DNA from 4 places in the Roseibium sp. AWQ4_290 genome. Region 4 is predicted to be linked to each of the others. Evidence: riboswitches for the same ligand, from Rfam matches in the RefSeq annotation. Region 4 holds a riboswitch; each other region holds the start of a gene.
The links. A riboswitch is a leader RNA that binds a small molecule or an ion and turns the genes downstream of it on or off. The one in region 4 is predicted to bind cobalamin.
Positions count from the first base shown of each region.

Region 1: linked by a shared signal. The riboswitch ahead of ACXAH0_RS09140 (DUF1636 family protein) and the one ahead of ACXAH0_RS23335 (DUF4198 domain-containing protein) in region 4 are both predicted to bind cobalamin.
Region 2: linked by a shared signal. The riboswitch ahead of nrdH (glutaredoxin-like protein NrdH) and the one ahead of ACXAH0_RS23335 (DUF4198 domain-containing protein) in region 4 are both predicted to bind cobalamin.
Region 3: linked by a shared signal. The riboswitch ahead of cobU (bifunctional adenosylcobinamide kinase/adenosylcobinamide-phosphate guanylyltransferase) and the one ahead of ACXAH0_RS23335 (DUF4198 domain-containing protein) in region 4 are both predicted to bind cobalamin.

Region 1 is NZ_JBSWYG010000007.1:139,554-147,349, forward strand. Features, by position in the region: gene ACXAH0_RS09130 (S9 family peptidase) at 1-989, opposite strand, end outside; gene ACXAH0_RS09135 (ABC transporter substrate binding protein) at 1,061-2,014, opposite strand; cobalamin riboswitch at 2,229-2,439, shown strand; gene ACXAH0_RS09140 (DUF1636 family protein) at 2,774-3,208, shown strand; gene ACXAH0_RS09145 (ABC transporter ATP-binding protein) at 3,205-3,978, shown strand; gene ACXAH0_RS09150 (ABC transporter substrate-binding protein) at 3,995-4,930, shown strand; gene ACXAH0_RS09155 (FecCD family ABC transporter permease) at 5,021-6,019, shown strand; gene ACXAH0_RS09160 (SDR family oxidoreductase) at 6,083-6,955, opposite strand; gene ACXAH0_RS09165 (winged helix-turn-helix transcriptional regulator) at 7,079-7,534, shown strand.
Region 2 is NZ_JBSWYG010000016.1:83,845-91,640, forward strand. Features, by position in the region: gene nrdE (class 1b ribonucleoside-diphosphate reductase subunit alpha) at 1-2,041, opposite strand, end outside; gene nrdI (class Ib ribonucleoside-diphosphate reductase assembly flavoprotein NrdI) at 2,023-2,427, opposite strand; gene nrdH (glutaredoxin-like protein NrdH) at 2,449-2,670, opposite strand; cobalamin riboswitch at 2,775-2,980, opposite strand; gene ACXAH0_RS16865 (DUF4166 domain-containing protein) at 3,261-3,953, opposite strand; gene ACXAH0_RS16870 (GbsR/MarR family transcriptional regulator) at 4,178-4,729, opposite strand; gene ACXAH0_RS16875 (P-loop nucleotide/nucleoside kinase family protein) at 4,967-5,479, opposite strand; gene ACXAH0_RS16880 (TetR/AcrR family transcriptional regulator) at 6,131-6,742, opposite strand; gene paaK (phenylacetate--CoA ligase PaaK) at 6,827-7,796, opposite strand, start outside.
Region 3 is NZ_JBSWYG010000008.1:201,514-209,309, reverse strand. Features, by position in the region: gene cobN (cobaltochelatase subunit CobN) at 1-2,594, opposite strand, end outside; gene cobW (cobalamin biosynthesis protein CobW) at 2,691-3,812, opposite strand; gene cobU (bifunctional adenosylcobinamide kinase/adenosylcobinamide-phosphate guanylyltransferase) at 3,809-4,360, opposite strand; cobalamin riboswitch at 4,394-4,604, opposite strand; tRNA gene ACXAH0_RS10430 (tRNA-Asn) at 4,919-4,994, shown strand; gene ACXAH0_RS10425 (3-hydroxybutyryl-CoA dehydrogenase) at 5,258-6,115, shown strand; gene ACXAH0_RS10420 (hypothetical protein) at 6,126-6,428, shown strand; gene nagA (N-acetylglucosamine-6-phosphate deacetylase) at 6,443-7,600, opposite strand; gene ACXAH0_RS10410 (SIS domain-containing protein) at 7,597-7,796, opposite strand, start outside.
Region 4 is NZ_JBSWYG010000030.1:42,030-49,825, reverse strand. Features, by position in the region: gene ACXAH0_RS23370 (hypothetical protein) at 314-994, opposite strand; partial or broken gene ACXAH0_RS23365 (leucine zipper domain-containing protein) at 1,161-1,286, opposite strand; gene ACXAH0_RS23360 (substrate-binding periplasmic protein) at 1,623-2,228, shown strand; gene ACXAH0_RS23355 (energy-coupling factor ABC transporter ATP-binding protein) at 2,338-2,994, opposite strand; gene cbiQ (cobalt ECF transporter T component CbiQ) at 2,978-3,775, opposite strand; gene ACXAH0_RS23345 (cobalt ABC transporter permease) at 3,778-4,428, opposite strand; gene cbiM (cobalt transporter CbiM) at 4,425-5,051, opposite strand; gene ACXAH0_RS23335 (DUF4198 domain-containing protein) at 5,183-5,980, opposite strand; gene ACXAH0_RS23330 (hypothetical protein) at 5,993-6,181, opposite strand; cobalamin riboswitch at 6,139-6,358, opposite strand; gene ACXAH0_RS23325 (hypothetical protein) at 6,681-7,580, opposite strand.

The DNA of each region.
Region 1 (7,796 bases), on a different contig from region 4:
AGGCAGCCAGGTTTGTGTGCGACATAGTCTTTCCAGAACTCCCGGCTCGGGGTCGCCTTTGGCGCGGTAACGATCTTGAAATCTTCTGCGCTGCCCAGATTGGTGAGGATATAGAGCGTGTCACCGTGGTCATCGACCGAATATTCCACGCCCGTGTCGCGCGGCGCAATCAGCTGGGGCGGGGTTTCGGGCAGATGGGCCGGGATCATCCAGACTTCGGAGGTTTCGTGGTCATGGATATCGATCAGGATCGTTTCGCCGGACTGGGTCTTGCCGACCCCCATGAAGAAGCCGGCATCCTTTTCCTCGTGAACCAGAACATCTTCGGCCGGATCGGTGCCGATCTTGTGGCGGAAGAGCTTTGAGGGCCGGTGATTGCTGTCGAGGCGGACATAGAACACGAATTTGCTGTCGGCGGAAAAGACGCCGCCGCCGCCCGTGTCTTCAATGCTGTAGTCCAGATCCTTGCCGGTGGCGGTGTCGCGCAGCTGCAGGGAATAATATTCCGAGCCCTTGTCGTCATAGGCCCATGCCAGCAGGGTGTGGTCCGGCGACTGGCTGGCCCCGCCAATGCGGAAATAGGCCTTGCCGTCCGCTTCCTTGTCGCCATGCAGCAGGATCGTTTCCTCGCCGCCCTCCCGCCGGGTGCGGAAGAAGATCGGCTGCTGGCCGCCGGTCTCATACTTCATGCCATAGGCATAAGGTCCGTCCGGGGCGGGCACGGAGCTGTCATCTTCCTTGATGCGGCCACGCATCTCTGCAAAGAGCGTCTCCTGAAGCGCGCTGGTGGTGGCCATGGCTTCCTCCTGGTAGGCGTTTTCAGCCTCCAGATAGGCCCGGATGTCAGCGTCCAGCACGGCCGGGTCACGCATGACCTCTTGCCAATTGTCCGCCCGCAGCCAACCAAAGTCGTCCTGCCGGGAAATGCCGTGGGTTTCAAGGGTGACGGGGCGCGCTTCGGCGCGGGGAGGCAAAGTGCTTTTGGTCATGGCCAAGCAGGTAGGATTTTTGAGCGGTCATGGCAAGATGGGATTTCCTGCCGGCCAGAGACAGGAAGGCCCTATTTGTAGACGATCCGGTTGCGCACCTTGTCCAGGTTCAGCTTGTCCAGAGCCGGGCTGCCCGCCTTGATATAGAGTGTTGCTTCGCTGGCGTGCACTTCACTGACCGGCAAACTACCCGGCGGCACCTTTTCAAGAAGAATTTTTGCGGCCATTCGCGCCGCAGCTTCTCCCCGTTCCCGGTATTCCGTCCCGAAGGCCAGCATGATCCCTTCTGTCACATAGGCGGTTGAGGAGCCGATACTGACCAGATCAGGCGGGACGAGCTCTGCGATCGCTTCGGCATGTGCAGCAAAAGATGAAGAGGCTGTCACATAAAGGGCGCCGACGGATCGGAGCTGCGGTTTCAGGGCCGCGATCTGCAGGTCCTTCTCATCTGCATCGGGCGAAAACCGCAGGCGCACCGCCTTGATGCCAAGCGCTTCGGCGGCTTGGGTCAGCCGGTCCGTTTCGGCAATCGCATTGGGTTCGCGGGGATCGAACAGGATGGCAAGGGACGAAAAACTGTAGATCTTGCGCAGCAAATCCAGATTGGTGTCCGGGGACAGAGACATCTTCACACCGGTCAGTCCGGCTGGAGGCTGGTCCAGGGAGAGCACCAGTCCTGCGCCAACCGGATCAGCCACAATATTGAAGACATGAGGCACGCCGCCTGCACCGAAATTTTGAACGGTCAGGCTTGCGGTTGTCCCGAATGTGTAGATCAGGTCCTTTGATTTCAGATGGTCCAGATTGTCGCGCAGAAACCGGGCCAGCTCATCCTCACTTCTGCGGGCATCGAAATATTCAAAGTCAGCGTCAACCCCCAAGGTTTCAAGCTTGCGGACAAAGCCGTCCTCCGCCTCAGTGGTGCCGCGCCAGGTGATGATCAGGATGGACTTTGCATCCGCCCATACCGGAGCGGCGCTGAAAGCGGAGATCAGAAGAAATGCTATTGTCAGCCGTAGAAACACAATACTATCTCTCGGTTGTGAATCTTGTTTCTGCTTATTTTTCGATAAATACTGTAAGGTTAATGATATTGTTTTGATTGATATTATCAACCGGCATTCAAAAATTCTTTGGATGTATAAATTTTTGATTGGAATCTTAGGGTTGCTTTTGTTTTAAGTGTATTATTTCGAGTTACAACCTTTTGTGTTAACTATTGACAGGCGCTTCGGAATTCGACACACACAAAGGGATGGTTCTCGTATCCGGAGACGGATCGGGATTAAAAGGGAACACGGTGCGGCGTAGCCAACAGGCACCAAGTCCGTGACTGCCCCCGCAACTGTGAGCGGAGAGCAAACCTGACAACACCACTGGGGATGCCCGGGAAGGTTCAGGTGCGCAGCGACCCGCAAGTCAGGAGACCTGCCATATCACCCATAACTTCAACCCGGACGGGGTGTTCCGGAGGAGCGGATGACATGGCATCACATATGATCCCGGCCTGGCCGGACATTCGGTTCTTGAAAGCCCCGTTTGGTCGCGGAGGGCGATATGAGCCGGAGACGTTTCCAAACCTGTGACCCCTGCGGAGATCCGCCTGGGCTGGTCTGTGCCTCGAGCAGCCGCACCGGGCGGGCCACCTGTGCGAACGGACAGGAAAAGCTGCTTGCGCCGTCTGAGGATCGTAATGTAATAACATTACAAATTTCATCTCGGCTTGACCTGCCCGCATGCGTCCGTGTGCCGGCACACAAGCTGTTAGCGCAGAGCAGGGGCACATGAAGCAGGGGCAGCCGGGCCTCCGGATCACGCAAGGCCTTCCGGAACAATCGGGAGGGCCGGATGGCCGCCCCGGGCCGGAGCTGATCACGCAGCTTCTGCACGCATTGCCGATTGGGCAGACCGGAGAGGCTGCGTCTGGAAAAATTCCGGAGTTTGATCTGTCCGGCCTGGCCTTTATGGCGGGCTGCGACCGGCCCGGCAAGGTTGCCTTCAGCGTCAGGGACAAAGCAGCCTGTTTTTTCGGGGACATCGATCCGCAGCCGGATATCGGGGATCTTGTTGCCTTTGCTAACCAGTACCGGGAGCCGTTGGATGGCTGGTTCAATTCCGGCACGCGGCCGGGCAAGCCGCGCGGCGCTGGCAGGCAGTTTCTGTGTTTTGCCTGTGAATCTGCCCGAAACGGCGGAGCTGCCATGGGGGGCCAGCTATGACGGGCGCGTCGCTTTCCGTGAAAGAAGCCAGCTGGGCCACCGGGCAGGGCACGACCATTCTTAGATCGGTCAGTTTCGATCTGGCGCCGGGGCAGGTGCTTGGAATTGCCGGGGCCAATGGGGCTGGCAAGTCGACCTTGCTGCGGCTGTTATATCGGTTTCACAGGCCGAGCTCCGGCATGATCCTGCTCGATGGGGCTGATCTGTGGAAACTGTCTGCCCGGCAGACTGCGCGCAAAGTGGCTGCTGTTCTTCAGGAGCAGCCGACTGATTTTGCCTTGAGCGTCCGCGAAATCGTTTCGCTCGGCCGCAGGCCCCATGGCAGCGGCTTTGCCGCTGCCGGAAAACGGGACCGGGAGATCACTGGGGCGTCTCTAGAACGCATGGGGCTTTCGCCTCTTGCCTCCAGATCTTTCGGGACCTTGTCCGGGGGGGAGCGCCAGCGGGTGATGGTGGCAAGGGCCTTGGCCCAGGAGCCGCAGCTGCTTGTACTGGATGAGCCGACAAACCATCTCGACATCCGCCATCAGCTAGAGATCGTTGCCCTGATCGGCAGTCTCAACATCACCATTGTCACAAGCCTGCATGATCTGAATCTTGCCGGGCGGGTCTGCGACCGGGTTCTGTTATTGCACAAGGGCAGTGCTGTTGCCTTTGGTCTGCCCGAACAAGTGCTGACCCCGACCCATATCGAACAAGCCTATTGCGTTCAGGCGCAGCGCCAGAAGCTGGTGCCGGGCAATGAGCCGCATCTGACTTTTCACCTTTGAAACTCTGGAGTTCTTCATGAAACGACTGGCCCTGTGTCTTGCCGCCTCGCTGTTTTCCGCCCAGGCATTTGCCGAAACCACTGTCCGCAGCTGCGACCGGGATGTGACGTTTGACCATCCACCGAAGGCGGCGGTCTCCCATGATGTCAATCTGACTGAAATGATGCTGGTTTTGGGCCTGCGCGACCGCATGGCCGGGTATACGGGCATTTCCGGCTGGAAGACGCTGGATGAGGACATGCGCGCGGGCGTGGCCAAGCTGCCGGAACTGGCGGCCAAATACCCGACCAAGGAAGTGCTGGTCGGCGCAGATGCGGATTTCCTCTTTGCCGGCTGGAATTACGGCATGAAAGTGGGCGGTGAGGTGACGCCGGAAACCCTCGCGCCCTATGGTATCAAGGTCTATGAACTGACGGAATCCTGCATCCATATTGGTGACAAACCGAAGGTCTCCATGGAGGACATGTATAATGACCTGCTCAATCTGGGCCGGATCTTTGACGTGGAAGACAGGGCTCAGAAGCTTGTGGACGGATATAAGGCCGAGTTGGGAAGCTTCAAATCGACTTTAAATAGATCAGATAAAACATTGAAAGTTTTTGTCTATGACAGTGGAGAAGATCGGCCGTTCACAGCGGGCCGCTACGCCATGCCGACTGCACTGATCGAGGCCGCAGGCGGGGTCAACATTCTGGATGACTTTGACAAGAGCTGGGCGAAGGTCGACTGGGAAACCGTGGTGGAAAAGAACCCGGATGTGGTCGTGATCGTGAATTACGGCAATGTGACTGCGGACCAGAAGCGGGCGTTCATGAAAACCAATCCGGCGCTGGCACAGATCAATGCGGTGCGCAACGACCGGTTTGTGACGCTGGAATATGTGGAAGCAACGCCGGGCCCGCGCAACATCAAGGCGGTGAAGAAACTGGCTGCGGCCTTCTGGGGAGACTGAGCCTTGCTGCAACGCCCGGCTCCTCCCTCGCAGGACCCAGTCACAGACTCACTCCCGGTCAAAGCCTCCAGAGGGGGCTTTGCGCTTCTTCTGGCCGCTGGGGCGGGCGTGCTGCTGGTCTCGGTGGTTCTGGCCGTCTCCGTCGGGGCGGTTCCGGTTGCCCCCGGTACGGTCTTCGGTGTGGTGGCCAACAAGATGCTGCCCGGCCTGGTAGAGGTCACCTGGTCGGCAGGCCGGGAGGCGATTGTCTGGAACATCCGCTTGCCGCGTACCCTTCTGGCCGCCTTTGTTGGAGCCGGGCTGGCGATTGTAGGGGCTGCTCTGCAATCGGTGACCCGCAATCCCCTGGCAGATCCCCATCTTCTGGGCATTTCCTCAGGCGGTGCGGCCGGGGCCATTCTGGCGCTTTTGCACACGGGGCTGTTTCTGGGGCTTTTGACCGTTCCCCTGATGGCGTTTGCCGGAGCGCTGGCAGCCACTCTGGTGGTGCTGGGCGTCACCCGCTTTGCCTCTGCGACCAGTGCCGACCGGCTGGTGCTGGCCGGGGTGGCGGTTTCCTTCATTATCATGTCCTTTGTCAACATCTTGATTTTTCTCGGAGATCCGAGAGCCACGCACACGGTGGTTTTCTGGATGCTGGGTGGGCTGGGCCTTGCCCAATGGAGCCATCTGCTTTTTCCCCTGGGCATTCTGGTGCTGACCGTGCCCTACTTGCTGATGAAGGCTGCGGATCTCAATGCCATGACCATCGGGGATGAGACAGCGTCCACCCTTGGCATTCCCGTCGCCCGGTTCCGGCTGGTGGTGTTTACCGCAGGTGCACTGATCACGGGTGTGATGGTCGCATTTTCCGGAATTATCGGCTTTGTCGGCCTGATGATCCCGCATATCGCCCGGTTTCTGGTCGGAGGAAATTACAGCCGTGTTTTGCCCATCAGTCTGCTCCTGGGGGCAATCTTTCTGGTCTGGGCGGATATGGCCGCACGCACGCTGATGGCGCCGGAAGACATGCCCATTGGCATCCTGACGGGCCTGATCGGCGGTATTTTCTTCATCTGTCTGTTGCGTTCAAAGGCAGGGCGGGGCTGACACGCGCGTCTTCAAACAGGGCCGGGGCGCCGATTGGCCCCCGGCTTGTTTCCATGTTGCCGGTCAGGCGTCTGAGCTTTTCAACGCTGCCAGATTGTCTGACAGGAAGCTGGCAAGAGATGTTGCCGGATGGCCAGTCAGGGTCTCCAGATCGGTGGATTGAGTGCTGAGATCCCCCTCTGACGCGCCCCGGTCTGAATCGGCCAGGACCTTGGCAAAAGCCTCTGGCAGGCCCGCAGCGGTCGCCAGCATTCCGGCATAGTCGGGTTCTCCCATATTGCTGAAGGGAATGTCGCGTCCCGTCTGGCTGGAGAGTTCGGCAGCGAATTCAGCCATGGTGAAGCCGGGCTGGCCGCCCAGTTCATAAATGCGCGTGGACAAGTCGTCCCCGGCCACCACCTTGGCGGCTGCTTCTGCATAGTCTGAGCGGCTGGCAGCGTTGATGCGGCCGTCTCCGCTCGCGCCTGCAATCGCCCCATGCTGCAGGGCGGCCGCGACCGTGCCCTGATAATTTTCAAGATACCAGCCATTGCGCAGCACCACATGGGCAAGACCGCTGTCTTTAAGGTAAGTTTCCGTTGCAACATGTTCCTGAGCCAGGATCATGCTGGAGCGGTCCGCGTTCAAAAGACTGGTATAAACGATAAAGGAGACGCCTGCGCTTTTGGCAGCATCGATAACAGCGGCGTGCTGGGGAGTGCGTTGCCCGATTTCGGACCCGGAGATGAGCACCAGCCGCTCGACGCCTTTCAGCGCTTCCGGCAAGGTGGCCGGGTCATTGTAATCGGCTTTTACGACTTTGACGGTGTCGCTTGCCAGATCCGCAGCCTTTTCCGGCGTGCGGACCAAAGCGCGGACGGGTCCGCTGGTCAATTGGGCGAGATACTTGAGAACAAGCCGGCCAAGCTGGCCATTGGCGCCGGTAACTGCAATCATTTTCTGTCTCCTGTTGAACGGGTGCACCGTTGAATCGGCTCGGATAACTCCCATGTAGACGATGTGCTTACTTTTTGTTAGTACGTACAAAAAGGTTAGTTTTAAGAAACTTTGGGACAGCAGATGAAAAACACGTCAGAAGAGAGAAAGAGCGCCGATCCTATGCCTTATCCGGCAGAGGGAACCGGGCTGGCCCTGTCGGAGCTGATGCGGCGTGGCGTGCTGTTCAGCGGGAAGTGTCCGTCCCGGGATGTTCTCAAACACCTGACCAGCCGCTGGGGCGTTCTTGTGCTGATTACTCTCCTGGAAAAGGACCGGCGGTTTTCCGAGCTGCGCCGGACCATTGAAGGGGTGAGTGAGAAAATGCTGGCACAAACCCTGCAAACGCTTGAGGCGGACGGCTTTGTCGACCGGTTTTCCCACGCGGTGGTCCCGCCCCATGTGGATTACAGTCTGACCCCGCTCGGGCGCGAAGTTGCCATCAAGGTGCGTGATCTGGCCGATTGGATCGAGGTGAATATCGGCCGTATTCTCACCGCCAAGGCCGAGCGGCGGGCGGAGGCAGAAAGCGCTGCTTAGAAGCGGAGTTTTCTGACAAGACGGTCAGAGGGAAGAGGGACAGCCGGCCTGTTCGGCCGCGCGCAGCTCTTTTTCTGGGGCCGGTTTTCTATGTGCTGCTTTATATGACCGGCATTCCCGGGCCGCGCCCGGTGCCCTATGGGACCGGTTTGCCGGAACCGGCCTGATGACCTGGGCGCTGTTCGCGGAGGTTTGATCAACACTTTTTGATTGGAACATCCTCTGACACAAAGCGCTTTGAGTGCCCACAGTGCGGGCCTGA
Region 2 (7,796 bases), on a different contig from region 4:
CCCGGTTGATATCGCGGGTGGTGGCGGTGTCGCGGAAGAAAAGGGTCAGGGACAGGCCCTGATCCACATGCTGGGTCGCCGCCGCATAGGTGTCGATGATCTTTTCCGGGCCGATCTCGTAGGCATCCTGATAGTAGTCGAGATTGTCATTGGTCATGAAGGGCGCGGGATAGTAGACCCGGCCGATCTTGCCTTCCTTGCGGATCTCGATTTTCGACACGATCGGATGGATCGACGAGGTCGCGTTGTTGATATAGCTGATCGACCCGGTGGGTGGAACGGCCTGAAGGTTGCGGTTGTAAAGGCCGTGGGTCATGACGGCTTCTTTCAGGGCGCGCCAGTCGTCCTGCGTCGGCAGGGTGATGTTGAAGGCCGCGAACAGCTCCTTGACCCGGTCCGTCTCCGGCACCCAGGCCGTGTCGATGTATTTGTCGAAGAAGGTGCCGTCCGCATAGCGGCTCTTTTCAAAACCCGTGAAGCTTGTGCCGCGCTCGCGTGCCAGCGCGTTCGAGGCGCGGATACAGTGATAGGCGACCGCGTAGAAATAGAAATTGGTGAAGTCGACCCCTTCTTCAGAGCCGTAGTGGATCTTTTCGCGGGCCAGAAAGCCGTGCAGGTTCATCTGGCCGAGGCCGATGGCGTGGCTTTCGTCATTGCCCCGGCGCACGGATGGCACACTGTCAATGGCGCTCATGACCGAGACGGCGGTCAGCGCGCGCACGGCCGTTTCCACGGTGGCGCCCAGATCGCCGCCATCCATCGCCTTGGCAATGTTCAGGGAGCCGAGATTGCAGGAGATATCCGTGCCCAGGTGGGAATAGCTGAGATCGTCCCGGAACTCGGACGCCTCGTTGACCTGCAGGATTTCCGAACACAGGTTCGACATGTTGATGCGCCCGTCCACCGGGTTGGCCCGGTTGGCGGTGTCCTCGAACAGGATATAGGGATAGCCGCTCTCAAACTGGATTTCCGCAATCGTCTGAAAGAAGCTGCGGGCGCGGATCTTGGTCTTGCGGATGCGCGGATCGTCCACCATCTCGCGGTATTTCTCGCTCACCGAAATCTGCGAGAACGGCATGCCATAGACCCGCTCCACATCGTGGGGCGAGAACAGGTACATGTCCTCGTCCTGCTTGGCGAGTTCGAAGGTGATGTCCGGGATCACGACCCCGAGGGAGAGGGTCTTGATGCGGATCTTCTCGTCCGCGTTTTCCCGCTTGGTGTCGAGAAAGCGCAGGATGTCCGGATGGTGGGCGTTCAGATAGACCGCCCCCGCGCCCTGGCGCGCGCCAAGCTGGTTGGCATAGGAAAAGCTGTCTTCCAGAAGCTTCATCACCGGAATGACGCCGGAGGACTGGTTTTCAATGCCTTTGATCGGGGCGCCGGCTTCGCGGATATTGGTCAGAAGCAGGGCGACCCCGCCGCCGCGCTTGGACAGCTGCAGCGCGGAATTGATGCCGCGGCCGATGGATTCCATGTTGTCTTCAAGGCGCAGCAGGAAGCAGGAGATGAGCTCGCCGCGCTGCTGCTTGCCCGCATTCAGGAAGGTCGGGGTCGCCGGCTGGAAGCGGCCGGACAGGATCTCGTCCATCAGCCGCATGGCCAGGTTTTCATCGCCGTCGGCCAGGGTCAGGGCCACCATCACCACCCGGTCCTCGAACCGCTCCAGGTAGCGCTTGCCGTCAAAGGTCTTCAGCGTGTAGCTGGTGTAATACTTGAAGGCGCCCAAAAAGGTTGGAAACCGGAATTTGCGGGCATAGGCCGCCTCGAACACGGACTTGACGAAGGCCGCGTCGTACCGGTCCAGAACTTCCTGCTCATAATAGCCTTCTCGTACCAGATAGCCGAGCTTTTCTTCCAGCGAATGGAAGAACACGGTGTTCTGGTTCACATGCTGCAGGAAATACTGCCGGGCCGCTTGCCGGTCCGCATCAAACTGGATCTGCCCGCCGCTGTCATAAAGGTTCAGCATGGCATTGAGGGCGTGGTAGTCAACGGCAGCAGCCTGCTGGGCAGGCCGGTCTAGGACATCTGTTGCCAAAATTTCGTCATCCCGTGGTCAACGCGGGCAAGGTCCGTGTCGGTTCCGGCCAGCTCGAAGCGGTAGAGCACCGGTACGCCGCATTTTTTCGACACGACTTGCCCTGCATAGGCGAAAAAAGACCCAAAGTTGCGATTGCCGGAAGCAATCACCCCCTTGAGGAGCGCGCGCGTGGGCGCATCATTCAGGAACCGGATCACCTGCTTTGGAACGGCCCCGCGTCCTTCCCCATCCGCATAAGTCGGAAGGACGAGGACGAAGGGCCCGGCGACGTCTGGAAGCGCTGCGGACGCATTGCGGGGAATGCGCAGGGCGGGCGCACCGAGCCGTTCGATAAAGCGGTGGGTGTTGCCGGAGGCGCTTGAGAAATAGACAAGCGTTCCCATTGGATCAAAGCCGCCGGAGGTTTAGCTGAGCGCTGCAATCTTGTCCGGGCGGAACCCGGCCCAGTGGTCGCCCATGGCTTCAACAACCGGCACCTGCTGATAACCGAGGGACTGAACGTGCTCGAACGCTTCGCTGTCTTCGCTCAGGTCGATAATGGTGTAGTCGACGCCCTTTTTGTCGAGCGCACGGTAGGTGGCGTTGCATTGCACACAGGACGGCTTGCTGTAAACGGTGATGGTCATTGTTTCTTGCACCCCGAGTCGGTCTTTTCATGGGAACGGCAGCGCGCAAGAAGGGCCTGTGCCGAGGCACATGGTCATCCCGCCCCGCGGACCCGCCGTCCGTTAGCGTTTTTACATTCAAGGCAGGTCTCCTGGCTCACAGGTCAATGCCGGTTTGATCCGCCTTCCCGGAGATCTCCAGTGGCGTCTGGATCCCAGCTTCCTGTTCACAGTTGCGGGGGCAGCACCGGGTTTGCATCTGCCTGCGCACCGGTTTCCCTCTTAGCCGGCAATGCAAAAGAATCGCCGGGCCCTGAACACTAAATACAGTAGGTAAGTGAGTTCTGGTGTCAATCTGTAGGTGGTTCGGGATTTTGCTCAAATCAGAGGCAGAATGGACCGGGACGCTGTTTTGGGCCGGATCAGCAGCGGAAACCGGAGGACGGACCCCGTTGCAAAACCGGTGGACAATTGTTGGTGCTGCTGTGACTGATGGTCAGTCGTTGGGGCGTCTGCCGGATACGGGGCCGGGACCGTCAAGATGTTGTGCCAGAGAGCCTCTGGGCAATTTGCACCGCAATCTGGCTTCACAGAAGGGAGGGCGTCCATGATCAGTCCTCCATGTCTGCGAAGATCGCGTCCTGGTGAACCAGGTCGCCCAAAAGGCTGTGGGTCAAGGCGAGGGAAAACAGGAAACGGCCGCCGCCAAGGTCCCGGTGGGTGATGGCAAGCGCGCCCGGGCTCAGCCAGGCGGGCAGCCGCAGCCGCACGGTTCCAGCTTGCAGGAAATAGTGGTCGCTCGTGAAGACCAAGGCGTTGGGGCGGGCGCTGACGCGCAAGGCCATGCCGATGCCGCAGCCGATATATTCTTCCAGGCCGGTTGGACCGGCGAAGCGCTTGGAGCTGTGAATGACCTGCGGAAACCCGCGCGCCCGGCCATATTGGCGCAGCCAGAACTGGCCGTCTCCGGCACAGTCCTCCGTGACGGAGACGACGGCGGGCTGGTTAAGGCAGCTCAGGTCATGGGGCAGCGGGGCGCCCACCAGCCGTGCCAGCTGGGAGAGGCAGGCTCCGGCCCGGCTCCTGCGCATGGCAACCACCTGGCCCTGATAGACTGTGCTGGCCCCGCCGCGCAGCCGTTTGCCAAAGCGGCGGCGGATGGCGGGGGACAGGCTGGCCCAGGCAGTTTCGCCCAGCAATTTGCGAAAGCGCAGATCGGCCTGCTGTCCGGTCCCGCCAGGAGGCGGGCGCCGGGGGGCGCAAAGACGGGCTGCGGGTGGTGGAGGGCTCGTTGGGATCTGCATGATACACCCTTTCCTGTTAGGTTTGTTGTTTCTGTATAAAGAGAAATTAATAGACAAAAATTTTTCGACTTGTCCTCAGCCAGTTCTGGTTCTGGTTCTGGTTCTGGCGACAGGTTCAGGACTTGGCCTTGTTTCCCGGAGGGCCTTTGGCCCGAAGGGCTGGCGCCATGAGGACCCGGAGAGCGACGGGGACAGGGGAACTGGCATCTGCTGGCTCCTGTCTCTTATCCGGCCTTGCGGCCACTGATCTTCGCTAGGGACAGGACCTTGGTGCCCAGTTTCATGAGGGCGGCGAGGTTTGATTTCGGCACGCCCAGCATCTGCGCCGACCAGCTGTCAGCCGTTGCCAGAAACTCTTGCATCGCCTGTATACGCCCCAGAACTTCCGGATTCAGGCCGGGCTCGGTCCTGGCCTGGCTGGCGCACATGTCGATGGCCCGGATCGCCGGATCGATCTCCCGTTCCTTGCGGCCTCTGGCAATCAGCAGGGCCATTTCCCAGACATCGGTTTCGGCAACAAAATGCTCGCGCCGGTCACCTGCGACCGGAACCCTCTTGATCAGCCGCCAGCCGGCGAGCTCCTTCAACGAGTTGGAGACATTCGAGCGTGCAATGCCCAACTCCTCGGAAATCTGTTCCGCATTCAGCGGATCGGTGCTGAGATAAAGCAGGGCATGGATCTGGGCCACGGAGCGGTTGACCCCCCACTGGCTGCCCATATCCCCCCAATAGAGGATGAATTGCGCTTTTGCGGTTTTATCAGATATTTCTGTCATAACAGAAATATCTGACTTTCATGGGCAGGAGTCAAGGGGGGAGATGAGGCAGCGACGGCAACGGGGGCCGTGGCGGGGCTGGTGTCATATGCCGGTGGCCCAAAAGGTCTTCCTCTTGGGGTGGGACAGCGGCCCGTTCCGAAAGAGGAGCCCCCTCTCAGACCAAGTCGCTATCGTTTGAGAGATGAAAGCGCGGTGTTTCAAAAAGGACAGAGGCGGGAAAGACAAAGACCCGGTTCAAACGTTGCGCAAGGCTTTCTGGATGATATCCACGCAATCCTCCGGTGATTGCACGGATGTATCAAGCCGCACACGGTGTTCCTCCTCCCAAGGGGCGAAGAAGCGCCCAGCCACGTCCTGCCATGTGGGCACTGTGTGTCCGGGAAGATCGCTTTTGCGGCTTTCCACCCGCCTGCGGTGTTCGGCCCGGTCGGAGCAGACCAGTTCCACCAGGACAAGATCGGCCCCGCAAGAAGCACTGCAATCGGCAAACAGGTTCCGGGTGACGGCGAGGGAATTCACTGTATCCGCAATCACGTCGAGACCGCAGGACAGATTGTCCTTGGCCACGGCAGCAAGGGCGAGATAGCCCGCGTCCCCGGCCTCTTGAATGTCGAGACAGCTGGTTTCAATCGCTGTTTCAAGGGAATCAACACGCAGGTGTACGGCCTTGATACGTCGGGCCAGAGCCCGGGCCACGGTGGTCTTGCCGACGCCGGGCAGACCCGACAGGGTGATCAAACTGGTCATGATGAGGACATAGCAAACGGTTGGCTCAAACGGAAGATATTCCGAGGCCCATGCGTCCGCTATCGCTTTGTTTCAGACACACTCAGGGAAAACGGAAGTCTGTCTGCGCGCGCAAAGGCGAGCATCTGGTCTGTAGCATGCCAGATGCGGTCAAACAGAGGTCTGGGTTCCTGACGCCGCGCAGCCTCTTTTGTACGGTGCCTGGCGGCGGAGATTTGGCTTTCTGCTAATATTGATGTGTCCTCCGCAGGTCGTCCCCGGCTCGACCGGAGCCCCACTCTTTGTCCAGCGCCGGGGCGGTTTCATTCGGCGTGCGCGGATGGCAGGCTGCAAACGGTTTTCGTCTTGGCGGGCCTTGAGGAACAGGAAAGCCCGATTCCGGGATGCTTCCCGCACGACACATGACAGTGTCTGGTGGACAGGCGCGTAGATCCCCGATCAGGCCGGGAATGACCTTTTGGGCAGGCGGCGGCCTTGGCCGCAATCCGTGCCACCTGCTCTCCGACATCGGTTTGTCATTCCCGCAAAAGCAGGAATTCAGCACACATCTGCGCGCCTATACACAGCAAGGCTTGCGGCAAGCCGGATCCCGGCACTGCGCTCCGCTCCGGCAGGGACAGTTGAAGGGATGGAGCCTTGACAGGATTGTCGTCAGGTCGCCTTCTTCAGCCCGTCCAGGATCAAGGTGGTGGCCAGGGCCGCGTAGTCGTCCCGTGTGATCGGGCCGTCGTCCCGGAACCACATATAGACCCAGTTCATCATGCCGAAGAGGGACATGGTGACCGGCATTAACAGCGGGCGGGAAGGGGTGTCGAGCGCGGGGTGGATTTCTTTCAAGACAGTGGAAAAATACCGCACGATCCGGCGCTCAATCTCGACGATCTCGGATTTCTGGGCCGCGTTCAAGGCCGGACCGGCATTGAGCTGGACCTTGTGCTGATCGTCTGCCCCGCGATAGCTGTCCAGCACAGTAGCCACCAGCAGCTTGAGGCGCTCTTCGGGTGGGTAGGCGGCAAGCCGGGGAGCGGCCAGAGTGTCTGCAAGAGCGGTTTCCACGTTCTCCAGATGGGTGCGGATGATTGCAAAGATCAGCGCGTCCTTGGAGGGGTAATAGTGATAAAGCAGCGATTTTGAAACGCCAGCTTCCTGGGCAATCTGGGACATGGACGCTTTTTCCATGCCCTGGGAAGCGAAGACAGTGGCGGCCGTCAGCAGCAGCCCGTGTTGTTTTTCTTCAAAATCTGCGGCGCGGGGTCTCGCCATGCCATCAAGTCTCCGGGGTTTGACGTGTCTTGTTTGTCCGTGCGGTCACCCTGCTGTCTCGGAAAGGCAGGCGCTGCGCCAAAGTCAGTCCTCCTTCGGCCGGTTGTCCTGCACCCTCTGGGCCTTGCCCTGGGAACGGGGCAGGCTGCCGGGCTCATGCACCTTCACCTTGGCGCTGATGCCGATGGTGGATTTGATGTGGTGCGCAAGCTCGGTGGAGGCTGCATGTCTGGCCGCACTGTCTGCAGCGTCCGGCGCGGCTTCAGCATGAACGGTCATGGCATCCATACGCGCCTCGCGCACCAGCTCGATCCGGAAATGGGCGTTCAAGCCGCCGCATTTAAGGATCTGCTCTTCGATCTGGGTGGGAAACACATTGACCCCGCGCAGAATGATCATGTCGTCGCTGCGGCCGGTGATTTTTTCAATCCGCCGCATGGGCCGGGCGGTTCCCGGCAGAAGCCGGGTCAGATCTCCGGTCCGGTAGCGCACCATGGGCAGGGCTTCCTTGGTCAAGGTGGTGAAGACCAGCTCGCCCTTTTCGCCGTCCGGCAGGACTTCGCCGGTCGCCGGGTCGATGATTTCCGGATAAAAATGGTCTTCCCAGAGATGCAGCCCGTCCTTGGTTTCCACGCATTCCTGGGCCACCCCGGGCCCGAGAATTTCCGACAGGCCGTAAATGTCGACCGCATGCATGTCGAAAGCTTGCTCGATTTCCCGGCGCATGGCGTTGGTCCAGGGTTCGGCGCCGAAAATGCCGACTTTCAGGGATGAGCGGCGCGGGTCCAGCCCGAGCCGGTTGTATTCGTCAAGGATCGACAGCATGTAGGACGGGGTCACCATGATCACGTCCGGTTTGAAATCCTCGATCAGGGTCACCTGGCGCTCGGTCATACCGCCGGAGACCGGCACAACCGTGCAGCCGAGCTGCTCGGCGCCATAGTGGGCGCCAAGGCCGCCGGTAAAAAGGCCATAGCCATAGGCATTGTGCAGGAGGTTGCCCTTTCGTCCGCCGGCCGCCCGGATCGAGCGGGCCACCAGCGCGGCCCAGTTG
Region 3 (7,796 bases), on a different contig from region 4:
GGCACGGCGCGCACATCAACCGAATAGAAATTCTTGCCCGTTGGCAGAACATCCGGCCGCCCCCGGGAGGGCGCGCCAGAGGGGCCCGGCGCGACAAACCCGCCCCCCAGAGCCGTCAGAACGGCAGCGCGTTCCGCCTGCCCGGATCCCGTAACTGCCGGGCGCAGGCGGGTCTCGATGCTCTCCAGAACCGCTTTCGTGCGCGCCCAGGCCTCGCGCGGCTTTTGATCGCCTGCGACAAGATCGCGGCTCAGCAGCTCGATCCGCTCAACCGTATCCCCCGCAGAGCGCCACGGCGCGTCTGAAAGATCCGCAAGACCACTCGGTTTTTTACCTGTCCAGGTTTGAGAAAAGTCACAGTCGAGCGGGTCAAAATCGCCCAGCAGAAGATCGTGTACGATGGCTCTTTGCAGGCTATCCTCATCCGCAGCTTCACCTCTTGGCACCCGGACCAGAGCACATAGCAGGTCCGTCAGCTGCTCCCCATCCGGGCTTTCTCCCAGAATATGCAGGCCATCCCGGATCTGCAGCTCTTTCAGATCGCATAAATGGGCATCGAGCCGGGCAAGGCGGGTCTCCTGATCCTGGTGCTCGTCCAGACCGATATCCTTGTCGAGCCCGTGGCGCGTGGCCACGTCCAGAATGTCCCGTGTCAGGGCCTTCAAGCGGCGCGGATCGACCCCGGCGGCGAGGTAATATTCATCCAGCAAGGTTTCCAGCTCTTCTCCAACCCCATAGCTTTCCGCCCGCGTTAAGGGCGGTGTCAGATGGTCGACAATAACGGCCGAGGTCCTGCGCTTGGCCTGTGCCCCCTCGCCCGGATCATTGACGATAAAGGGATAGATATTCGGCACCGGACCCAGCACGGTTTCGGGAAAACAGTTTTCCGACAACGCCAGCGCCTTGCCGGGCAGCCATTCCAGATTGCCGTGTTTGCCAAGATGAACCACGGCATCGGCGCCAAAGACCTCCCGCAGCCAGATGTAAAATGCGAAATAGTGGTGCGGTGGCACCAGATCCGGATCGTGATAGGTCTCTTTCGGATCAATATTGTAGCCCCGTGCGGGCTGAATGCCGACAATCTGGTTGCCAAACCGGTGCAATGCCAGACGGAACGCGCCCTCCACCACATGAGGATCGTCGTCCGGCGCGCCCCAGCGCGCAACAACGGCGGACCTGACCGGATCGGTCAGTTTGGCGAACGCCCGGTGATAGTCCGCCAGCGGCAACGCCTCATGCGCCTTTCGGTCAGAGCGTCCATCAAGCGCATTGGTCACGCCGGAGGTCAGCACGGCCATCAGATCTGTGGCTGTTTCCGGTGCGTCTCCAACCTCGTAGCCTGCCGCCTTCATGGCCTTCAAAAGACCTGTGCAGGAGGCGGGCGTATCCAGCCCCACCCCGTTGGCCAGCCGTCCATCCCTGTTCGGATAATTGGCCAGGATCAAAGCGGTTTTTTTGGCGCCCGCAGGCGTCTTGCCGAGACGGGCCCAGTTGGCGGCCAGCGCAGCCACGAACCGTATCCTGTCCGGCACCGGCGTGAAACGGACCGGGACCGACTGGGTTTCGGGGTCAAAGATGCCTTCTTCCTTGAACGAGACGGCGCGGGTCAGAAGCCTGCCATCGACCTCCGGCAGGACCACATGCATGGCAAGATCGCGGATCGACAAGCCCTGATCGCTGTCCTGCCAGCCCTCTTTTGATGAGGAGGAGAACACCAACTGCAGCACAGGCTTGCCGGTCCGGTCCAGCGGCGTCGGCGTGTGGGCAAGGCCCGCCTTGGAAACGGCAAAGGCGGTCGCGTTCAGCACCACATCGGGGGCGGCCTGATCAAACAGGTGCTCCAGCACGGCAACGGCTTCCGCATCCTTCAAGCTGGAGACAAAAACCGGCAACACATTGAGGCCTTCCGCCTCGAGCGCTGTGACAAGCGCATCAACCGGCGCGGTCTGCGCGCCTTGCACCAGCGCCCGATAGAAGGTGATGGCCGCCACCGGGCGCCCCGGATCACGCCAGAGCGCCTTGATAGCAGCCAGATCCGGCGCGGACTGGCCTTTGAGATAAAGACCGGCCCGGGGCAGCGGCACAGGCTGGGGCGGCTCCTCCCCAGCCCCGATAAGGTGGGCCGCATAGGCCAGCGCATTGGCGTAGTTGGCAGCGCCCCCTTCCACACAATAGCGCCAGATCCGGCGGACCTCTTCCACAGGCCGGGTGGAGCGGGCCGCCAGATCCGCATCCCACTTGTCGTCCCCCGGCAGGACAATGAGATCCAGCGCGGCGGCCCGGGCTTCTTCCTCAAACCGTTCCAGTCCGTAGCGCCAGTATTCAATGCCGCCCAGAAGCCTCAAAATCACCAGTTTGGAGCCGCGCACCGTCTGTTCGGCATAAAGATCTGCCGAATAGGGGTGGGTCAACGCCATCAGATTGGCCAGGCGCAAACTGGCGCGGTCTCTTCCAAGTCCCGCATGGGCCGCGGCAAGGCCGCCAAGTTCCGTATCTGCAGCCGACAGGAACAGAATATCGGCCGGCGCCTGCCCCAGATCGACAGCATCGCCGCCGTCATCGATCCGGCGTGTCTGGCTGGCAAGAATATGCATGGGCGGGTGGAGCTTTCTTCAGGGTCAACCGGGGCGCCCGCTTCAAGCAGAGCGCCCCAAAACGGGGCCATGTGGCAAGGCTTTTAAGAGCGCCGCTCAAGCGGCTTCGCGGACGCGGCCCAAAAGGCCGCGCACGGCGTCAAGGTCAAAGCCTTTCAGGCCGATGACCACCAGACGGCCTGCGCTTTCCGCCCCCGCTGCAAACCAGGTCTCCACCCGGGGGCCCACCGCCTGCACCATAGCGGGCGTTGCCTTGCCATGGATCCGGACCGCACCCTTGATCCTTAAGACACCTTTCAAGGCCATGGCCTCCAGCACCCTGGCTTCAAGAGAGGCGAGACTGTCAAATTCCGGGCAGTCGAACACATGGCTTTCAAAATCATCATGGTGGTGATGGTCATGTTGGTGATCATGGTGATGATCATCCCCGCCATGGGACGGCGCATCGTCATGGTGATGATGGTGATGCTCATGGCGGGCGGCCATATCGTCTTCGGCAGCGGACTGACGCCCGAGCAGGACCTCGATCGGCAAGGTGCCCTTTTCCGAGGCAATCACCTGAACCGCCGGGCGGATATCTGCCCCAATCCGGCTTTCAACCGCTTTCAGCGCCGCGTCCGCAACCAGATCCGCCTTGTTCAGAACCACCAGATCGGCGCAGCGCAGCTGGTCGTGAAACAGTTCTTCCACCGGGCTGTCATGGTCCAGCGCCTCATCCGCCGCGCGCTGCGCCTCAAGCGCGGCTTCATCCAGCGCAATCCGGCCCTCGGCCAGCGCAGCAGCGTCCAGCACGGTCACGACGCCGTCGACCGTCACTCTTGTTTTGACACTTGGCCAGGAAAAGGCGCGCACAAGCGGCTGCGGCAGCGCCAGCCCGGACGTTTCAATGACAATATGCTCCGGCGGAGTATCCCGGCCGAGCAGCATTTCCATGGTCGGCAGGAAGTCATCGGCCACCGTGCAGCAAATGCAACCATTGGTCAGCTCGACCACCTCTTCCGCCGCGCAGTCCGGATCAGCGCAGCCATTCACAAGCGACCCGTCAAAGCCCATATCCCCGAACTCATTGACAATCAGCGCGATTTTCTTGCCGTTGGCATTTTGCAGGAGATTGCGGATCAAGGTGGTTTTGCCCGCCCCCAGAAAGCCCGTCACAATTGTCGCCGGGATCTTCTGCCCCGGTGTTTGAAGGGTCTGTGTCATATTGCTCTGTGTCATAGGGTAATGTCCGGTTGGTTGGCGGGTTTCAGCAAAAGGGGCAGTCCGGCCGCCACCAGAACGACCTGGGCACAGACCCTGGCCATGTCCTGATTGAGCCGTCCTTGCGCATCCCGGAACGCTCTGGACAGTTGATTGTCCGGCACGATGCCCTGGCCGACTTCATTGGAAACAAAGACCACCGGGCCCGGCAGTCCCTCAACCGTCCTGCACAGCGCGTCCGTCTCGGCAGCGGCATCCTTGTCCGCAAAGATCAGGTTGGAGAGCCAGAGGGTCAGACAATCGACCAGAACCACCCGGTCCGGCCGGCAGATGTCTTCAAGCACCCGTTTGAGATCGGTCTGTTCTTCAATCGTGTGCCAGCCTGCGCCGCGCTGTTGCCGGTGTGCTGCAATACGGTCCGCCATTTCGGCATCAAAGGCCGCGCCGGTGGCCACATAGATTTTTTCAAGGCCGGAGGTGACCGCAAGCTGTTCGGCAAAGCGGCTTTTCCCGGAGCGGGCACCGCCAAAAACAAGCGTGGACCTTGGTCCGGAAGCTGCACTCACATCTGTCTCCCGGCCGTCCACCCGACAGCGTTCTGGGTTGCTGGATCAACGGCCGGTCTCCTGGCTCACGGTGTCTGGCCTCCCGCACCCCTTCCCGGCCCTCTCCGGCCAGTGGTTCTTGTGCGCTCGTTCACCGTTTACAGTTGCGGGGGCAGCTCCGGAATGGCGCCAGAGGCGATGCACCGGATTCCCGTTTCATCCGGATCAGCAAGCCCGATCCGGAACCGTTTCAACCTTTCGTACCTGCATTCCCGGTATGTGACAAGCAGATAACCAGGCAGCGCCCCTTGCCCAATTGAGCTATGGCTCCCGCATCGCCTGGCCGGGGCTCCGCGCAAGGGGAGCAGCTCCAGCCGGTCTTGAGGCTAAATCCGCCCGGGTTTTCACCAGGACCGTCCCTTTCTACCTTTCTGGAATCCTTACGGTTTTCCACATGCTGGATAAAAAAATGACAGCGGGATGAAAAAAACGCGATCGAGGGCTTGGCAAACGGATCATGCCTTTGTTATACGCATCTCCATCGACGGGGCAGCGACGCAGCGGCCCCGAGCGTGGTGATCCCCAGTAGCTCAGTTGGTAGAGCAAGCGACTGTTAATCGCTGGGTCGCTGGTTCGAGTCCGGCCTGGGGAGCCATCACCACTTTTGTCTCTCTTAAAAATTCAGTCATCCTGAACGGGGCTGCGGCCGGCCCGGCGCGAACCTTATGTGCTACGCCGATGACGGCGCCACACATGTGCCCTGCCCTTACGGCCTGACGCCGATTTATTTTCAGGCATCCCGCCCCAAGCAATTGCGCGGCCAGTGTTTGGGTGTCATGAAGGCGCCATCAGGCGGGAGGTATCATCTGAGCCCTTCCCTCCGGCCTTCCTCCTTTCCCGAACCGGCAATGGTGACACATGGACATTCAGAAAGTTGGCGTGATTGGCGCTGGAACGATGGGCAATGGCATTGCGCAGACCTTTGCGATGGCCGGGCTCCAAGTGATCATGCAGGATATTTCCGAGGCGTCGCTGGAGCACGGCAAGGGCACCATCGGCCACAGCCTGTCCCGGCTGCAGGCGAAAGAGAAAATCTCGGCGGACGAGGCCGCAAACTCTCTGGCACGCGTGACCACAACGACTGATGTGACTGCCCTTTCGAGCTGTCAGCTGGTGGTCGAGGCAATTGTGGAGAATATCGGCATCAAATCCAAGGTAATTTCCCAGCTCGACGAAATTTGCGGGCCGGAGACGATCATTGCCTCCAACACCTCCTCCATCTCCCTGACCCGGCTCGCGGCGGCCTCCAAACATCCCGAACGGGTCATCGGCATGCATTTCTTCAACCCGGTTCCGGTGATGAAGCTGGTGGAGATCATCCGCGCCCTTCAGACCAGCGACGAGACCTGTGAACGGATCACCGCTCTCACCAAGACCATCGGCAAGGCGCCCCGGGTGTCCAAGGACAGCTATGGTTTTGTGGTCAACCGGGTGCTGGTTCCCATGATCAACGAGGGCATCAACTGCGTCTACGAAGGCCTGGCGTCACCGGAAGATGTGGACGGCATGATGACGCTTGGCGCCAACCATCCCATGGGTCCGCTGTCCCTTGGCGATCTGATCGGCCTCGACGTGGTTCTCGACATCATGGAAACTCTTTATGACGGGTTTGACGATCCGAAATACCGCCCGAGCCCGCTTTTGAAACAGATGGTGGATGCGGGCTATCTCGGCCGCAAGACCGGACGGGGCTTTTTCCATTACGAAAAACGCTGAGGAGATCCTCATGTATGTCAGTGTCAGGCGTTACAAGAATGTGCCGGATCTTGCAGGGTTCGTGCGCGATGTGAAGATCGATTTTGTGCCGAAACTGAAAGCGCTGCCCGGCTTTGTCGCCTATTATGCGGTGGAAGAGGACCACGAAGCGGCACTGACCACCATCAGCGTCTTTTCAACCGCCGCCATGGCCGAAGACAGCAATGCGGTTGCCGCCGACTGGGTCAAGGCCCACAATCCGGAGATCACCCTCACCCCCAGCGAGATTGTCGCTGGCGGGCTGTCTGTGGTCGAGCCGCCCATCCGGGGCTGAAACAGAGTTGGGTGTCAGGCCGCAAGGCTCTGCGGCACGCCGTGGAGCCAGACGGTTTTGACACTCAGATCCGGGCCGAGATGAACGGCATCGGCGGCCCGGCCCTTCACCAGCCGGCCAAGAGGCCGCCCGATCACATCCGCCGGGATGCTGGTTGCCATTTTCAAGGCCGCTTCCAAATCGATTCCGACCGCCCCGGTCAGAAACCGGATTGAGGTGGGCAGGTCGATATCGGCCCCGGCGAGCGTGCCGTCTTCCAGCGTGAGGCGGCCATCTTTACGGAAAATCTCCCGGCCGCCCAGTTCAAAACACTCCACATCCGTGCCTGTTTGCGACATGGCATCGGTCACCAGAAAAATCTGCCCCGGTCCGGTTTTGGCCCTCAGCGCAATTTTCAGGGCCACCGGATCCACATGCACCCCATCTGCGATCAGACCGGCATTCAGAGCACCAAGCTCCAGTGCGGCCCCCACCAGTCCCGGATCGCGGTGCTGCAAAGGGCTCATGGCGTTGAAGAGATGGGTGACGCAGCGCGCGCCAGCCTCAACGGCCTTACCTCCGGCTTCAAAGCTCGCATTGCTGTGGCCCAGGCTGACATGAATGCCGGCCGCTGACAGCTGCGCGATCTGCTCCACCGGGACCGTTTCCGGGGCCAGCGTGATCATCAGGCTGGGGAGCTTCGCCGCCGCCTCCAGATAAAGCGCCATATCCGCCTCGGTGAGCGGCCGGATCAGACGGGCATCATGGGCGCCCTTCCTGCCTGCAAAAAGATGCGGTCCCTCCAGATGCAGCCCGTGAAATCCCGGCACGCCCTGCTCCCAGGCCGCAACGGCCAGAGCCACGATCTTGCGGGTCACCTCAGGTGTGTCGGTGATCAAGGTGGGCGTGAGCGCCGTTGTGCCCAGAGCCAGATGGGCGGCACAAATGCGGGCAATATCCGCAACGCTGGCCGCCTCGCCCAGCATCAGGCCACCACCGCCATTGACCTGAAGATCGACAAATCCGGGCGACAGAATGCCATCCCCATGGGCATCGATCTGATAGCCCGCCGGGACCTTCTTGTGCGGACAAATGCCTTCAACCATCCCGTCCCGCGTCAGCAGCGCCGCATCCCGGTGGAGCGTGCGGCCGTCAAACACAAGGGCGCAGCCATGGGCAATAAGATCCGTCATACTGTCTGCGTGACCTTGTTGAGATGCCTTGGAACGTCGGGATCGAAACCCCGCTGACGGGCGAACCATTCAATGAAGCTGTAAAACGACACGATCTGAACCAGCGAATCGGTGAGCGGATGCCCGGCCGCTTCATAGGCAAGGCGCGTTGCGGCCTGAACCTTGTCCGTCGAGGCAAAGACCTGCCCGCCTTGCC
Region 4 (7,796 bases):
AAACTAACAAGGACAACGAATCACCAAACATATATTTGAATACTTCAAGATATAAAGTTAAATATATGAATTTTTTAATTCTCTTTTGCTTTTAATTCCCACAAGAAAACTGATTATTAAAAAATAAAAATCAAAGAGACATCTCATTTTCACCAATACTACTTCTATCGAAATTTTCTTCTGAGCTCTCAAGTAGATATCGAAAATCGATAAGAATTTTTGCGTATTAAACGAAATAAATGACGGGCACTTGAAACTATTTGTTCGCACAATCCACCTTACAACCAACATGGATACAACAAAGGTTGTAGAATTATACACCATAGATGTTTTGCACATAACTCCCCCCCAATGTCGCAAACCCACAGCGACGAAAAAAAATGTCGCTCTCAGCCACGTTTATTCCATTCGTCACATGCACCATTACGTGCGCGCAACGCCGCTCCTTTACCCAATGCCGGACCGCCTGCATCAGCCGGAGAGCAACTTTACCTGCGAGCACCTTCCCGGAGAGCTGCTGGCTGATATTCAGCGTCTGCACTGTTGCAATCAGCGCTCCAGACCCCAGGAAATACTCCCCCGCAAGAACCGAGGCAAAGCCGTAGAGGCCTTCTTCTGCAAGTGGCTCACTGCCGGCTGGAACGGCATAGATCAGCCCGAACCGGTTCGGCTGTGCCATCGCCTTGTCGAAAATCGCGCGGGCTTTTGCTTCAGAAAACGGAATGTCACGGAAGATCGTGTTCTGATGCGCTTCACGGGCGAGATAGACACCAGCGCGATAGTCCGCCTCGGACTCCTCCGCCAACCGGACCACCATATTGCCTTTGACCCGCGCCGTGTCGGCCGCGCCGCCGAATAACCTGGCATCCACCGCCGCGCCACCCGCCTGCACAGCCGTTCTCGTTTCGCCAGGCACACTTTCCCTGTGCCCGGAGAGATCAAACTCTCTTCTGTCCACCTTGCCCCAGTCCCCTGCCGTTACCGGATCACGCATCCTGCTAAGACAACGCCTTCGGTCAGAGCCATCTTTCAGAAATATTTGATAGCGTTAAGAAAACATTAGCAATAATGCGGAGAGGTGCGCAACCAGATTTTTGCGATTTTCAGTTGAAATTTTGTCGCAGCGCCTTCGGTCCCATCGGCAAGTCATTCACGCTCGTGCGCGCGGTTCGCGGGCAAACGCCTGCAAGCTGTGAGGCGCTTTCCGGCGTGTGCCCGCTGTCCATCAAACGGACGAGCCGCACTCGACCAAGAGGCGTCAATCGGGCATTCTGGTAAATGTTCATTCGGCTGCTCCGGGAAGGCGTGAAGTGTGGGAACTCCAGTCTCCTCGTAAAGCCCCGAAGGGACAACCTGTTGAAAGCTCACACCTAGAACCTCGGGCGACAATGGCTTGGAGTGGGCTTGACCTGTTTCAAATGCGTGACGGTTCTTGCCCGCTTTTTGCCCCACACCGGGAAGACCGGCATTTCCAAGTTCGTGCCGATTTGCTAGCGTTTGGAATGTTCCTTGTCCCAACGCGCTTAACGACTTCTGCCAGATCCTGCTGTGTCCACGCGGTCTGGCTCAGCTTTGCGGTTGTCCTGCTGTCTGTTTCCCTGGCAAAAGCGGAGCAAGCGCTCGTGCTAACGATGGCAGACAATGCGGCCCCGGCGGAACAGGCTGCCAAGTTCGTTCTCTCCGCCTATGACATTTTGGAGATCCCGGTCAAGATTGTCCGCGCACCGCACTCACGAACCTTGCTGATGGCGTCCAGTGGACGGGCCGACGGTGAAATTGCGACCAGTGCTGCGGTGGAAGACAAATTTCCAACCCTTATGCGCGTCAATGTCCCGCTTGTTGCCATCCCCGTCATGGTCTTTGTATGTGAGGACGTGGGGGAGGATGCGCTCTTCCGGGCCGCCTTGCCGTCCAAGCGCGTCGGCCGCCTGTCCGGGGCCGTGGTTCTTGAGACCCTGACACAAGACTATGAAAACGTCTGGACCGGCGAGACCTTCGATGAACTGTTCGACATGCTGAAGGCCGGGCGTCTTGATGCGGTTCTCGGCCCCAAAGCCGTCCTGAAGAAATATCGGACGAAACATGACCTGGACTGCATTCGGCACCTGCAAACCCCGGTCAAAACCGTGCATCTCTATCATTATCTGCACGAAAAGAACGCAGCCCTTGTTCCCCTGATTACCGAAGCGCTCAAGCAGGTCACACATATGAGCCCTCTGGGCAACTGAAGCACCCGGGCGAACCGGGCATCAAGCGGTCCGTTCGGACGCGGATTTCACAGTCTTCTCCGGTCTTTGACGAAGCTACCTGGCAGAAACAGACCTGACGGGGTTTGTTTTAAGGCTTTGCCACCAGCACACCATCTTCCAAGGCCAACGTGCGGGTGCCAAGACGGTCCCGGAAGGTCGCGTCGTGGGAGACGATGATCATGGCCTGCGGCAGGCCCGACAGAATTTCGATCAAACGGGCTTCATTTTTCCCGTCCAGGGCATTGGTCGGCTCGTCCAGCAGCAAAATATCCGGGGACATGGCCAGTACCGTCGCCAGACTGACAAGCCGTTTTTCGCCGCCCGACAGCTTGTAGGTTATGCGCTCTTTTAGCGGGCAAAGATCCAGCTCGGCCAAAACACGGTCAACGATGTCCGCCGCCTCTGCCCGGCTCTTGCCCAGATTGAGCGGACCAAAGGCAATGTCTTCGGCAACGGTCGGGCAAAACAGCTGATCGTCCGGATCCTGAAACACAAACCCGGCCCTGCGCCGGACAGCCTGAAAATCCGATTCAGTGGCACACTGCCTCCCGAAGGCGCGGATAGTGCCTGCCTCAGGCACCAACAGTCCGACAATCAGGCGCAGCAGTGTGCTTTTGCCAGCCCCATTGTGGCCGCTGATCACCAGCCGTTCCCCTTCTGACAGGCACAGGGACGCGCCTTTGAGAACAGGTGTATGGCCGGGATAGCCAAACCGGAGGCCAGTCAATTCAAGCAGCGGCGCCAATCGTTCCCTCCAAGCCCAAGAGACAGAGCGCCAGCAGGACTGCGCCCCCAGCGAACACGCCGTCCCGGCCGGTGAACCGCATCGTGTCGAGCAACGGGAGCCCTCCGGTAAATCCCCGGCACTTCATGGCTGCAAGAATGCGTTCGGACCGGTCAACTGAGCGCACCAGCATCATGCCCACCAGATAGCCAACAGATCTATAGGTGTGCAGCGAGTTTTGCAGTCGAAAGCAGCGCACCTTCATCGCCCCGCGCAAGCGCAGGTATTCCTGATGCAGCACGTCGATATAGCGCACGGTGAACATCAGGAGATGGACCAGTGTCTGTGGCATTTTCAGGCGGTTCAGGGCATGACCAAGGGTCACCGGTTCAAGCGTTCCCACAAGCACCATCAGCATGAGAATGACGGCATTTGCCTTCAGGGCAATCTCCGCCGCCCGGGCAAGCCCTTCTAGGGAAAAGCCGAATCCGAACACAGTGAAAAGCGGTGAGCCTGGAACCGTGAAAGGCAACAGCACCAGCATGAAGACAACAAAACCGTCCATCGCCGCCATTCGCCGCAAGGTTGCCTTGACCGGAATACGGGCCACCAGCAGACCTGCAATGGCAACAGCTAACCCGAGGGGCAGCACGGCGAGGCTCTTGAGGCTGACCATCAGAACCGCAAAGGCGGCAGCCGCCAGAATGCGGGTGCGCGGGTCCAGCCCGTCCAGACCCGTTTTGACCTGGACTTGACCGGAGCGGACGAGACCCGGCGCCCCGGTGGAAACGAGGTGCCCCATGCCTAGGCCTGCCCCTCCGCCTGAGCCAGCTTGCGCCGTGCGGCAAGGTAGAAAAAGAGGCCGAACAGCCCGGCAATGTAGCCGATCCCGCCCAGAATGGTCTGGAAGTCGTTCTTTTCCTTGTAGGCGGCAATCTCCCGCCTCAAAGGTGTCACCTCCTTGTGGATCATCTGCCGTAACTGCTCCCGGTTTTCTTCAAGTGCTGCAAGGGAGGCTTGGCCTGCCTGTTCCTCAACCGTCTGTGCGGTTTGCCGCAGGGCTGCCGGGCGTGTTTTCTGTGGCCCTGTCCCCGTTTCACCCCCACCAGTATTTGCCGTCTGACCGATCTCCGGAAGGTCTTCCAGCTCCATACGCACTTGGGCGATGTGACCGGCCCCGAGATTGGCCTTGAAGACATGGACAACCCGCTTGCTGGGCGTGAAGGTGAAAAAGCCATCGCTGTCAGTGATCGCCTCGCCCAGTTTGGCGCCATCTTCGTCAAAGACTTCAACCAGGGCACCTGTGGCCATGTCGCCGTTGGAAAACCCGATTTCCCCCTCAATCACGTCCCCGTTTGCAAAAACCGAGGCAATCACCTTGTGGGCCTGAGCCGGGAGCAGGCCCATGCCGGCAAACAAGAGGCCTGACAGCAAAAAGATGGCAGCGCGTCTCATGGGGTCCTCCTGATGGGCGAGTGAAGAGCGGAAAACAGATCCGGTTTGACCCTGCGCGCCAGATAGACGGCAAAGCCGGTCAAAAGTCCCTCGACGGCCACCACCGGAAGATGGGCGAAAAACACCAGTTTGGCGGCCGGAACGAATTCCTCTCCGCTCAAGGCCAAGGCTGCGCCAACCAGAAACGTCGTCAGAACAATGGCAAGCGCCCCGCCCGCCCCTCCCCAAAGAGCGGCCACCAAAGGCGACCCTCTGGCCGCTCCCCGGCCACACAGATAGTAGACCGCAACAGCAGGCAGCGCGATGTTCAACGTGTTGACCCCGAGCACGGTGAGCCCGCCAAAGCCGAAAAAGGCAGCTTGCAGCAAGAGGCCGACAAACAAGGCGGGAAAAGCGGCCCAGCCGAGAACAAGCCCGGCCAGACCATTCAAGATGAGGTGGACACTGGAGGGACCGACCGGCACATGGATGAGAGAGGCGACGAAAAACATCGCACTCAGCACCCCTGCCGCCGGGATCTTCTCCATGGGCAGGGCGCGCAGGCCAAGGGCTATGCCCCCGGCCGCAAGCCCTGCACCGCCCAGAACAACCGGCATCGACAAGGCGCCATCAACAATATGCATTGGTCTCCCTCCGCTATGTCCAGGAGTTTTAGAAGCTATCGCGTTCATCGGGATTCAATTCGTGTTGTCTTTTGTGTCGAAATCTCTGATTTCAGGCTGCGAAAGGCAAATCCGATGAAACGCGCTTTGCTCTAGTCGACGTCGTAGGCGCGGATCCAGATCACCGCATCCTGGCTGAGTTCCTTGCCTTCATGCTCCTTTGCAGGACCGGAGCCCAGAGCTGCAAATCCCCAGAACCCGGCCTTCGGGATGCCGAAAGTGAAATAGCCGTTGTCATCGGAGATTGCGACGATGCCCCCGCCCGGCAGGGGAGACGCAGTTGGTGCGGTGGGGGTGTTGGCATCCATGTCCGGCTCTGCGGCCATATACTCAATCTCGATCTCCGCTCCGGCCACAGGCTTGCCCTCTGACAGGACCCGGCCGGAGAAGGTGGAACCGGCCACAATGTTGGTCGGCCGGTTCAGCGGCAGGATTTCTGTCGCAAGCCCTTGCGGCTCCATCCAGTCCGTCGGGATCTCGTTCCTGGTCACGTAGGATTTCGTGATCTGCTGGATATAGATGTCTTCACTTTCTTCATAGTACGGTGCAGGTTCCACGACGAGCACATAGTCCCCGCTGCGTTTAACCGGAAGCGTGACGTCAAAGGCTGCGGCCTCATTTTCCGACCCGGAAAAGGTGATCGGCTTCAGGCTGTCCTTCAGGTCGATCTTCTGGCCGCGATGCACGGCATAAACCTCAAGGGGCTCGGCCATATCCATGACATGGCCGTTTTCGAACGGATGCCAAAACAGGAGTTTCACCGGGACATCCCCGGCTTTGTCCAGATTGACCTCAGGCGTATACGCCAGCTGAAAATGGGCCTGGGCAGCAAAAGGGGTCAGCAATGTGGCCGCGCAAAGCGCACCAAGGCCAAGCTTGCGAAGTGTCATATGACGTCTCTCTCAATGGGCCACCGGGACGGATTGCCCGGTCTGGTCGACTGAAAGGACGGTCGGGGAAAGAAGCGGAAAGCGGATGGAGGGTGTCCCGCCGCTTGGCCGCGTGACGCTCACCCCGGCGTCCGGTTGCGGTGTCAGGTCCGGCTGGCCGGCCATGACAATCAGCGGCAGGTCTCCTGGCTTGCGGGTCAAGGCATCCACCGGCCTTCCCGGCGCGCGCTTGCGCCAGTGGCTTTGTCGGTTTCAGCTCACCGCCTACAGTTGCGGGGGCAGCCACGGCTTTAGTCCCTGATGGGTACGCTTCACCGTGTTCCCTTTTAATCCCGGTGCCAGGATCTGGCGCCGGAAACCGTTGACCTGGCATTTTTGGCCCTGATCCAGCAGCCTTGTCAATCGTCTTTCTGCAAGAGACTTTTGGCATGCGCCTCGCTGGGCAAGGCCAAAAAATAAGTGGCGGAGCCAGGCTCCGCCACTGAACAAGATTAAAAAAAAGTCCTGGATCAAAGGTTTGGCGCGTCCTGCCTGTTCTGGGCATTCAGCAAAAAGGTCTGGTGCGGTGTCCCGCTAAAAAACTGTTTCCCGCTCCTGTGGAGCGTGCCGCGAACCTTGAGCTGTCGTCACATTTGCCCGGGTCAAGAAAAGTTCTGATGTCAGGCCGCGGCGGGCAAATCTGTCCTAAGCGCTATTTTCACTAAACGATGGGGTAGCCGTCAATGACGTTACGGTAAAATCCGGCAATGTCTTTTGACGCCTCAAGGTCCGGATGAAATTCGTCTGTCCAGCGTCCGCGCACAACATTGCGGATGTCGACCAGCGTCACATTCGGATAGAGCGCATCAATCTCCTGAAGCATGGTGTAAAACCGGTCGACCAAAAGGTGCAGGATACCGGAGATCAACTTCTTGTCCGCCTCGATCCTGAAATTGCGCTTCACAAAAGGCCGTCCGAACCAGGGGCCATCGCTATGGGCCACCGGGTAGTCATAGCCATGGACGAGGATTTGTGTCCGCGGCGCTTTTTTCAAAACATAGCCGGCAAGCTCGTGATAGCCCTGTCTGACCTTCTCCAGCACTGCGTCAAGCCGGTCCAGATTGAGGAAATCCTCCGCTCGATCCGATCCGAGCGCCGCGCTGCGGTCTTTCAGCAGGCGGGTGAGCGCCGAGCCACCCAGAAGCTCATTGGCCCCGCCGGAAAAGACAAAATAGTCATAAACGCCTGTATCTACATGAATGCGGAACGGTTTTTTCGCAATCACTTCGTCAAAAGACTGCTCGGGCCAGGCGGTGCTGGCGGTGTGGTAGTAATTTTCAAGAATATCGAAAAAGGTTCTATTGTAGCCCAGGTAGCGGGAGACCTCGATCACCACATTGATCCAGGCATCGCCCCCGGCGCAGACCCGCAGCGGAGACCGGCGGATGCGGACTGGGGCGCTGTCTTCCCCCTTGCCCGATGCGGACCACTCGATGGCGACCTGTTCCTGGGTCAAAGGCACCCGGTTGTCGTCCAGAATATGATAGGTGAGACACCGGTTGGGGTCTTTCTCATAGCGCGTGTTGTTCAGAACCGTCGCTTCCAGAATATCAACGTACATGACAACCTCCACTGCCCTTGCCGACCGCTGCCTCTGTGCTGACGTGACCTGAGGAAGCCGGTGCCTTTGACAGGCGTCGAGCCTGCCCAAGGATGGTCGATGGGGCCGGCTTCCTCACTTCGGGCCCCTCAGGGCCCGGATATGTCACATCCAAGCCGGGGGAAGACGCATCACCTCCCTCCCCCTTGGGCGTCCGCCGGTTCTGAAACCGCGCTG